Regions from separate parts of the Actinomyces respiraculi genome, predicted to be linked through region 2. Evidence: riboswitches for the same ligand, from Rfam matches in the RefSeq annotation. Region 2 holds a riboswitch; the other holds the start of a gene.
The links. A riboswitch is a leader RNA that binds a small molecule or an ion and turns the genes downstream of it on or off. The one in region 2 is predicted to bind S-adenosylmethionine.
Positions count from the first base shown of each region.

Region 1: another riboswitch for S-adenosylmethionine. It lies ahead of ID810_RS11815 (methionine ABC transporter ATP-binding protein); the one in region 2 lies ahead of ID810_RS05160 (cobalamin-independent methionine synthase II family protein).

Region 1 covers NZ_CP063989.1:2,814,113-2,818,517, forward strand. Annotated here, with positions in the region: gene ID810_RS11805 (low molecular weight protein-tyrosine-phosphatase) at 59-607, shown strand; gene ID810_RS11810 (alpha/beta hydrolase) at 576-1,661, opposite strand; SAM riboswitch class I at 1,754-1,845, shown strand; gene ID810_RS11815 (methionine ABC transporter ATP-binding protein) at 1,901-2,890, shown strand; gene ID810_RS11820 (methionine ABC transporter permease) at 2,887-3,642, shown strand; gene ID810_RS11825 (MetQ/NlpA family ABC transporter substrate-binding protein) at 3,703-4,405, shown strand, end outside.
Region 2 covers NZ_CP063989.1:1,245,211-1,249,615, forward strand. Annotated here, with positions in the region: gene ID810_RS05155 (RecQ family ATP-dependent DNA helicase) at 1-1,696, opposite strand, end outside; SAM riboswitch class I at 1,840-1,935, shown strand; gene ID810_RS05160 (cobalamin-independent methionine synthase II family protein) at 1,948-3,144, shown strand; gene ID810_RS05165 (histidinol-phosphate transaminase) at 3,214-4,335, shown strand; gene hisB (imidazoleglycerol-phosphate dehydratase HisB) at 4,387-4,405, shown strand, end outside.

The sequences.
Region 1 (4,405 bases), 1.3 Mb from region 2:
TGTCCCGGTGACCGCCCTCCCAGCACCGCTCAACACCACCGGGCCCTACCGCGTCGCCATGGTGTGCACCGGCAACATCTGCCGCTCCGCCATGGCGCAGGTGGTCCTGGCCGACCGGCTGGCCGCCGCAGAACTGGGCTCCGACGTCATCGTCACCTCCTCCGGGATCAGCGACGAGGAGCACGGCAGGCCCATCGACCCGCGGGCCCTGCGACTGCTGCGCGAGCGCGGCTACGGCCAGGGCGACGACGACGCGGCCCGCGCGGCCGACAGGGTCATGTCCGGCCACCGGGCGCATCGCATCACCGACGCAGAGATCGTCGACCACGATCTCCTGCTCGCCATGACCGACGCCCACCGGCGCGAGCTCGTGCGCCGCGCGCAACTTACCGGTGCCGACGACGGGCGCGTGCGCATGTTCCGCGCCTGGGACCCCGAGGCCCCGGCGGGGGCCGACGGCCGGGAGCTGGACGTGCCGGACCCGTGGTACGGCACGATGGCGGACTTCGTCGACACCCTCGACGTGGTCGAGCGGGTCTGCGACGCCCTGGTGCCGGTCCTCGCCCAGCTCAGGCTCAACCGACCCGCGTCGCCAGCCAGCCGGTAAGCGCTGACAGGTAGTCGCTGCGCGCCGGCTCGGGCGAGAGCACCAGGTCGTGCACGCCCCCGGGGATCTGACGGACCGTGACGTCAGAGCCCAGGAAGGGGGCGCGCGCCACCATCTGGCTCACATCGAGCACAAGGTCCTGGCGCAGCGCCTCCTGCGGCGTCAGCCCCTCCCCGGCGGCACCCGTCGCCGAGGCGGTCGAGCAGCACAGGAGCACCGGCACCTCGATACCCAGACCGTGGTGGACATCACGGTGCGCCCGCCGCACGGCCGCCATGAAGCCCGCCCTCACGGGGAAGGACGGCGTGGGCTTGAGCGACAGGTCCCAGTCCCACTCGCCGCCCCACCGACGGTGCAGAGTGCGCCCGTACAGGTCGTCGGAGACATCCCCCAGCGTGGCGCCAAAAGCCCAGTCGGCGGGCTCGTCGCCGTCGCCCGCCCACCCGGGCACCCCCTGCGCCAGTGGATCGCTGACGACGATGCGGTCCGGGTCCCGGCGAGAGAGCAGGTCGACGAAGGCTGAACCGTAGGAGCGCATGAGGCCCCCCGCCTGAAGATCCAGCCACGGGGAGTTGAGCGTCACCGCCTCCACGGCCCCCGGGTGGTCGCCCGCCCACAGGGCTGCCTGGAGGCCGCCCGTGGAGTGGCCATTGAGGACGAGGACCGTGTGGCCGTGCTCCTCGCGGATGATCCTCGCCGCCTCGGTGATCTCCTCGTCGTACACACGCAGGTCGCGCACGTCGTGCGGGGAGCGGTAGCCGACGCCGGAGCGCCCGCAGGCGCGCAGGTCCAGGGCGTAGAACTCGTAGCCGGCGCCCGCAAGCGCGTCAGCGAGCCAGGTCTGGAAGAAGTAGTCGTTGCGGCCGTGCAGGTACAGGACGGCGCGCGTGTGGCGCGGCCCCTGGCCCGGCGCGGGCATGGCCTGGCGCTGGTGGACCAGGACGGCGTGGTCGGCGCCGGGGGCGTCCTCGCTCACCGTCACGGGCAGGCGTCGGGCGACCCACGGCTCGCCCAGGAGGTCCGTCTCGAGGAAGGGCTCGGTAGTCATAGCCACATCCTGGCACTGCGACCGAGCGGCGAGTGACCTTCATCCCTCACAGTGGGCTCGGCTTGACACGCTCCCGCGCCGGGCACCTATCGTGTACACAACCATCCAGAGCAACCGAGAGACCTGGCTCGACGACGTTGCAGCAACCCCCGCTTCGCGGTGAGGGTGCTTCCGCCAGGACCGATGGAGGATACGTGAGCGATCTGCACACCCCTACCGTTTCCGGCGCGGCCGGGACGGACCCCATGATCTCGCTGCGCGACGTCCACAAGGTCTACACGCTGCGCGACGGCACCGAGGTCCGTGCCCTCGACGGCCTGAGCCTCGACGTCGCCCCCGGCTCCATCCACGGCGTCGTCGGGACCTCCGGTGCCGGCAAGTCCACCCTCATCCGCTGTCTCACCGGGCTCGAGCCCGTCACCAGCGGACAGGTGCTCGTCTCCGGCCGGGACATCTCCCAGTTGTCCTCCCGTGAGCTGCGCGAGGCCCGCCGCCAGATCGGCATGGTCTTCCAGCACGCCAACCTCCTCGAGCAGCGCACCACCGCCCAGAACGTCGCCTACCCGCTCTACCTGGCGGGCGTGCGCAAGGGCGAGCGTCACGAGACCGTGGCCCGCATGCTTGAGCTCGTTGACCTGGCGGACCGCGGCTCCTCCTACCCGGCCCAGCTCTCCGGTGGCCAGCAGCAGCGCGTGGGCATCGCCCGCGCGCTCGCGGACCAGCCGGCGGTGCTCCTGTGTGACGAGCCCACCAGCGCCCTGGACCCGGAGACCACCCGCTCGATCCTCGAGCTCATCCGGGACGTGCGCGACCGCCTCGGTGTCACCGTCATCATCATCACCCACGAGATGAGCGTCGTGCGCTCGGTGTGCGACTCCGTCAGCCTCCTTGAGGCGGGCCGGATCGTTGAGTCCGGCCCCATCGAGGACGTCGTCTCCACAGTCACCTCCCGCCTGTCGCGCGAGCTGGTGCCCGTGCCGGCGGTGCCCGACGACGCCGTCCACCCGGGTGAGGCCGTCATCGACGTCGCCCTGACCGCCCACCCCGGACAGCCCGCCGCCGCCCAGATCCTGGCCCTCGTGGCCGCCCAGGGCGCCGATGTCGCCGGCGGTATCTTCGAGACCCTCGGTCAGGCGCAGGTGGGACGCCTTGCCCTCACCCTTCCGGCCGAGCGCACCGAGGCGGCCCTGGCCGTCCTGCGCGACGCCGGCGTCCACGCGGAGGTCCGCGCATGAGCACCCTGCCCACTCCGGCCCTGTCGGCCCACCCCGCCCACCCGGCTCTCAGCGCCCTGACGGCTGCCGCCGCGGGCGACGGCACCTGGTTCGAGCGCAACGTCATCAAGCAGAAACTCGTCACCGCGATCCTCGAGACCCTGGGGATGACCTTCATCTCCGGCGCGCTCGCCATCACCTTCGGTCTGCTGCTCGGTCTCGCACTGGTCACCACGGGCGCGCGCGGACAGCACCGCAACCGCCTGCTCTACGAGACCCTGTCGCAGCTCGTCAACTTCGGCCGCTCGATGCCCTTCATCATCCTGCTCGTCGCCATCATCGCCTTCACGCGCCTCATCGTGGGCACCTCCATCGGCTGGGAGGCGGCCTGCGTGCCGCTGACGGTCGGCGCGATCCCCTTCTACGCGCGCCTGGTGGAGAACGCGATCGCGGAGGTTGACGAGGGCAAGGTCGAGGCGGCCCTCATGATGGGCGCGACCCCCACCCAGATCACCTGGGGCGTACTTGTGCGTGAGGCCCTGCCCGGACTCATCAGCGCCGGGACGGTCACCTTCATCACCCTCCTCGGCTACTCCGCGATGGCCGGCACCGTCGGCGGCGGCGGGTTGGGCGACCTGGCCATCCAGTACGGGCACAACCGCAACTGGACGGACGTCATCATCCTCACCGTCGTCATCATCGCGATCATCGTCGCCGTCATCCAGGTCGCGGGTGACCTCCTCGCCCGCGTCGTCGACCACCGCCGTCGCTGACAGCCCCGCTGCAGCACGGCTCTCGCACCCCCACCCCCACAGAGAAGTAAGGACACCACTATGGCCTCCACCCTCACCCGTCGCTCGGTCATCGTCGGCGGACTCGCCTCCGCGCTTGCGCTCACCCTCGCCGCCTGCGGCGGCTCCGACTCCTCCATGAGCTCCGGCGAGTCCGGCGCGGTCGACGGCATCAGCGTCGACGGCGAGACCACCACCATCAAGATCGGTGCCACCCCGAACCCGCACGTCGAGATGCTGCAGTGGATCCAGGACAACCTGGCCGCCGACGCCGGGCTCACGCTCGACATCGTCGAGATCACCGACTACCAGACGCCCAACTCCTCCCTCGCGGACGGCTCCCTGGCCGCGAACTTCTACCAGACGCCCAACTTCCTCGCCCAGCAGATCGACGAGAAGGGCTACGACTTCGTCGCCGTCGCCGACGTGCACATCGAGCCGATGGGCATCTACTCCGCCACAGCCAAGGGTCTTGAGGAGATCGCTGACGGCTCCTCCATCACCCTCAACAACGACCCGGCGAACACCGCCCGTGGTCTCAGGCTGCTCGAGGCCGCCGGCCTCATCACCCTCGACGCCTCCGTCGAGCTGCCCTCCGACCTTGACATCACCGACAACCCGAAGAACCTCAAGATCGTCACGGTCGCCGGTGAGCAGGTTGCCACGACCATGGCGGACGCGAACGTCGGTGCCGTCGTCCTCAACGGCAACTACGCCATCGACGCGGGCCTGACCCCCTCCAAGG
Region 2 (4,405 bases):
GCCCGACCGCCAGGCCCGCGGAGGCCCGGCGGTCCTCAGGGATGCGCCCGCGCAGCCCCGGTAGGCCCAGGCGCTCCATGCCCGTGGGCCACTGCCTGCGGGGCTCGATGACCACCCCCACGCGCGCCAGCGACGCCCGTGCCGCCTCGACCTCCTGCTCACCGGCCTCGACCTCGAGCGCCAGACCCCCGCACAGGTCGCAGGCCCCGCAGCGCCACCCCTCGGGCATGGACGGATCGTCCAGCGTCGAGCGCAGGAAGGCCATCCGGCAGCCGGGAGCCTCAAGCGCCTCATAGGCGAGCATGAGGTCCTGCTCCGCCAGCCGTGCGGCCTCGACGCGCTGGTAGCGCTCGGCGTCATAGGCCCATGTCGCGCCCGTGGAGACCCAGCCACCGCGCACCCGCAGCACCGCACCGTCCACATCCAACACCTTGAGCATCGACTCCAACCGCGTCCGCCGCAGGCTCGTGATGGTCTCAAGCACCGCGGTGCTCATAGGGCCCTCGCCGTTCTCGCGCGCGGCCTCCAGTGCGGCCAGGACCTCACGGACCTCCTGCTCCGGCGGGAATCCCTGGGCCCCGAACCACTCCCAGATCGAGTGGTCCTCCGCACCCGGCAGGAGCACGACCTCTGCCCGGTCCACGCCACGGCCCGCACGCCCGACCTGCTGGTAGTAGGCGACCGGGGAGGCGGGCGATCCCACATGCACCACGAAGGTGAGGTCCGGCTTGTCAAAGCCCATCCCCAGGGCGGAGGTCGCCACCAGGGCCTTGACCCGGTTGGACTTGAGCTCCTCCTCCAGGCGCTCGCGCTCGGCCGGGTCCGTCTGACCCGTATAGGCAGCCACCTCAAGCCCCGCCTCGCGCAGGCGCTCGCTGACCTGGGCGGCCGCGTCCGGCAGCCTGCGCACCGCCAGGTGCAGGGAGTCGCGCTCAAGCGAGCCGCGCAGCACGAGCACACCCGGCTCACCGGTTGTCACCGGCTCTGCTGGGGCCGCCCCGTGCGCCCCCAGCTGCTCGGCGACGTCGGCCGTCACCCTCGCGTTGGCGGTCGCCGTCGTCGCCAGCACGGGGGTGCGCGCCGGAAGGCCGGACAACAGGGTGCGGATACGCCGGTAGTCGGGGCGGAAGTCGTGCCCCCAGTCCGAGATGCAGTGCGCCTCGTCGATGACGACCAGACCGGCGTCGGCGGCCAGGTGGGGCAGCACCTCGTCACGGAAGACCGGGTTGTTGAGTCTCTCCGGGGACACGAGCAGCACGTCCACCTGCCCGGCGCGCACCTGCTGCTCAATGGCGTCCCACTCGGTGGCATTAGCCGAGTTCATCGTCACCGCATGGATGTCCGCCCGGCGCGCGGCCGTGACCTGGTCACGCATGAGGGCCAGCAGCGGGGAGACAATGACGGTCGCGCCCGCGCCGGTGCGCGAGCCGGGGGAGGGGGTCGGCGAGCCCTCCTGCCATCCCGCCCAGCCCTCGCGCAGCAGCACCGTGGCGACGAAGTAGACGGCCGACTTGCCCCAGCCGGTGCGCTGGACCACGAGCGCACGACGGCGCCCGATGACGAGCGCCTCGATCGCGCTCCACTGGTCCTCGCGCAGACGGGCGTTCTCGCGCCCGACGAGCGCGCGCAGAACGGCCTCGGCGCGCTCGCGGACGGGTGAGGACGGCGAGCCGGTGGCAGCGGTGGCGGTGTCCATACCGAGCACGCTAGCGCCCGCTGAGCGGCACAGGGCGGCGTTGAGTGACGGGGGCCGGGCAGCGAGCGGGACCGATCGTCCCAGACGGTCCACATCACGGACCGGGGTGCGCGGCGGTCAGGACGACCAGTACTCTCACGGCACAACCATCCCGAGCGGCTGAGAGACCTGGCTCCCCGACGCCGCAGCAACCGCCCCGCCCCGACGGCGGACGGTGCTCCCGCCAGGAACGATGGAAGGACGGCACCACCGTGAGCACACACATCCGCACCACCCACGTCGGCTCGCTGCCCCGCACCGACGCCCTGCTGACGGCCAACGCCGAGCACGCGGCCGGCACCCTCGATGCCGCTGGTCTGGCCGCCGTCGTCACCGCTGAGACCGAGGCGGTCGTCGCCCGCCAGGTCGCCACCGGCATCGACGTCGTCAACGACGGCGAGTACGGCCACGCCATGACCGAGAAGGTCGACTACGGCGCCTGGTGGAGCTACAGCTTCACTCGCTTCAGCGGTCTTGAGCTCCTTCAGACCCTGCCCGAGCGCAAGCCCACCCCGCCCGGCAAGCTCGAGCTCGACGCCATGGTGGAGCGGCGCGACTGGGTCGCCTTCGCCGAGGCCTACTCAGACCCGACGTCGGGCATCCACCTGGCGACGCGTCGGCCGTGGGTCTTCCCCGTCGTCACCGGCGAGATCCGTTACACCGGTCATGAGGTCGTCGCCCGTGACATCGCCGCTCTCAGGGCGGCCCTGAAGCGCGCCGACAAGCCACTGTCCGACGGCTTCGTCGCCTCCGTCTCCCCGGCCTCGGCCGCACGCGTCGGCAACTACTACTACGAGGACGACGAGGCCGCCGTGTGGGCCTGGGCTGAGGCCCTGCGTGAGGAGTACCGGGCGATCACCGACGCCGGCCTGACCCTCCAGATCGACGCCCCCGACCTGGCGGAGTCCTGGGACCAGTTCGTCGTCGAGCCCTCCCTGGAGGACTACCGTCGCTTCTCCCAGGTGCGCATCGAGGCCCTCAATCACGCCCTGGAGGGCATCGACCCGGCGCTCGTGCGCTACCACGTGTGCTGGGGCTCCTGGCACGGCCCGCACTCGACCGACATCGGCTTCGACAAGATCGTCGACCTGGCCCTGACGGTCAACGCCAACGGCCTGAGCTTCGAGGCGGCCAACGCGCGCCACGAGCACGAGTGGAAGATCTGGAAGGACACCGAGCTGCCCGAGGGCAAGTACCTCATCCCGGGCGTCGTCGGGCACGCCACGAATGTCTTGGAGCACCCCGAGCTCGTCGCCGGCCGCATCGAGCGCTTCGCCTCGCTCGTCGGCCCCGAGCGGGTGGTTGCCTCCACCGACTGCGGTCTGGGCGGTCGCGTGCACTCCCAGATCGCCTGGGCCAAGCTCGAGGCTCTTGCCGACGGCGCCCGCCTGGCCTCGCAGCGACTGTGAGCCACGGGGGCGTCCACCCCGGCGCGGACGCCCCCGCTCGCGGCACGCCCCTCCTCCTACACTGCGGACGTGAGCAACCTCCCCCTGCGCCCCGGTCTGGCGGGCGACACCCCCTACGGCGCCCCCGAGATGGACGTGCCGGCCCGGCTCAACGTCAACGAGAACCCCTACCCGCCCTCGCCGGCGGTCATTGACGACATCGCTGACGCCGTGCGCGCCGCCGCCACCCGTCTCAACCGCTACCCGGACCGCGAGTTCCCGGCCCTGCGCCAGGCGCTGGCCGACTACCTCGCCGTCGAGTCCGGGGTGCGGGTGCCCTGGCAGCAGATCTGGGCCGCCAACGGGTCCAACGAGGTGATGCTCCACGTCCTGCAGGCCTTCGGCGGCCCCGGCCGTGTGTGCCTGTCCTTCACCCCCACCTACTCGATGTATCCCGAGTACGCGCGCGACACCCTCACCGAGTACGTCACCCTCGCCCGCAGGCAGGACTTCACTCTCGACGTCGAGGCCGTGCGCGCCGCCATCGTCGCCCACCACCCGGCGGTCGTCATCCTCGCCAGTCCCAACAACCCCACGGGCACCGCCCTGCCCCTGGAGGACGTGCGCGCCATCCTCGACGCCGCCCGCGGTGCCGGCCCCTTCGACGAGGACGGCGCCCCCACGGACGCCGTCGTGGTCGTGGATGAGGCCTACGGCGAGTTCCGCCGTCCGGGCGTGCCCAGCGCGCTTGAGCTGCTGGCGGACTATGAGCACCTGGCGGTCAGCCGCACCATGAGCAAGGCCTTCGGTATGGCCGGCCTGCGCCTGGGCTACCTCGCCGCCACCAGGGCGCTCGTCGACGCCCTGCGGGTCGTGCGCCTGCCCTACCACCTGTCCGCCATCAGTCAGGCGGCGGCCCTGGCCGCCCTCGCGCACCGCGAGGAGCTCATGAGCCAGGTCGCTTCCCTGCGCGACGAGCGCGACGCCACCGTCGCCTGGCTGCGCGCGCAGGGGCACATGGCCTTTGAGTCCGACGCCAACTTCGTCCTCTTCGGCCCCTTCGAGGACCGTCAGGCCGTCTTCGAAGGCCTGCTCGAGCGCGGCGTCCTCATCCGCGTTGTCGGTCCTGACGGGTACCTTCGGGTATGCATGGGCACGCCGTCGCAGATGGAGGCCTTCCGCACCGCCCTGACCGCCGTCACCCGCCCCTGAGCCACCCGCGACACCACGAGCCCACGAGACCAGGAGACCAGGAGACACTGCATGTCCCGCACCGCACGAA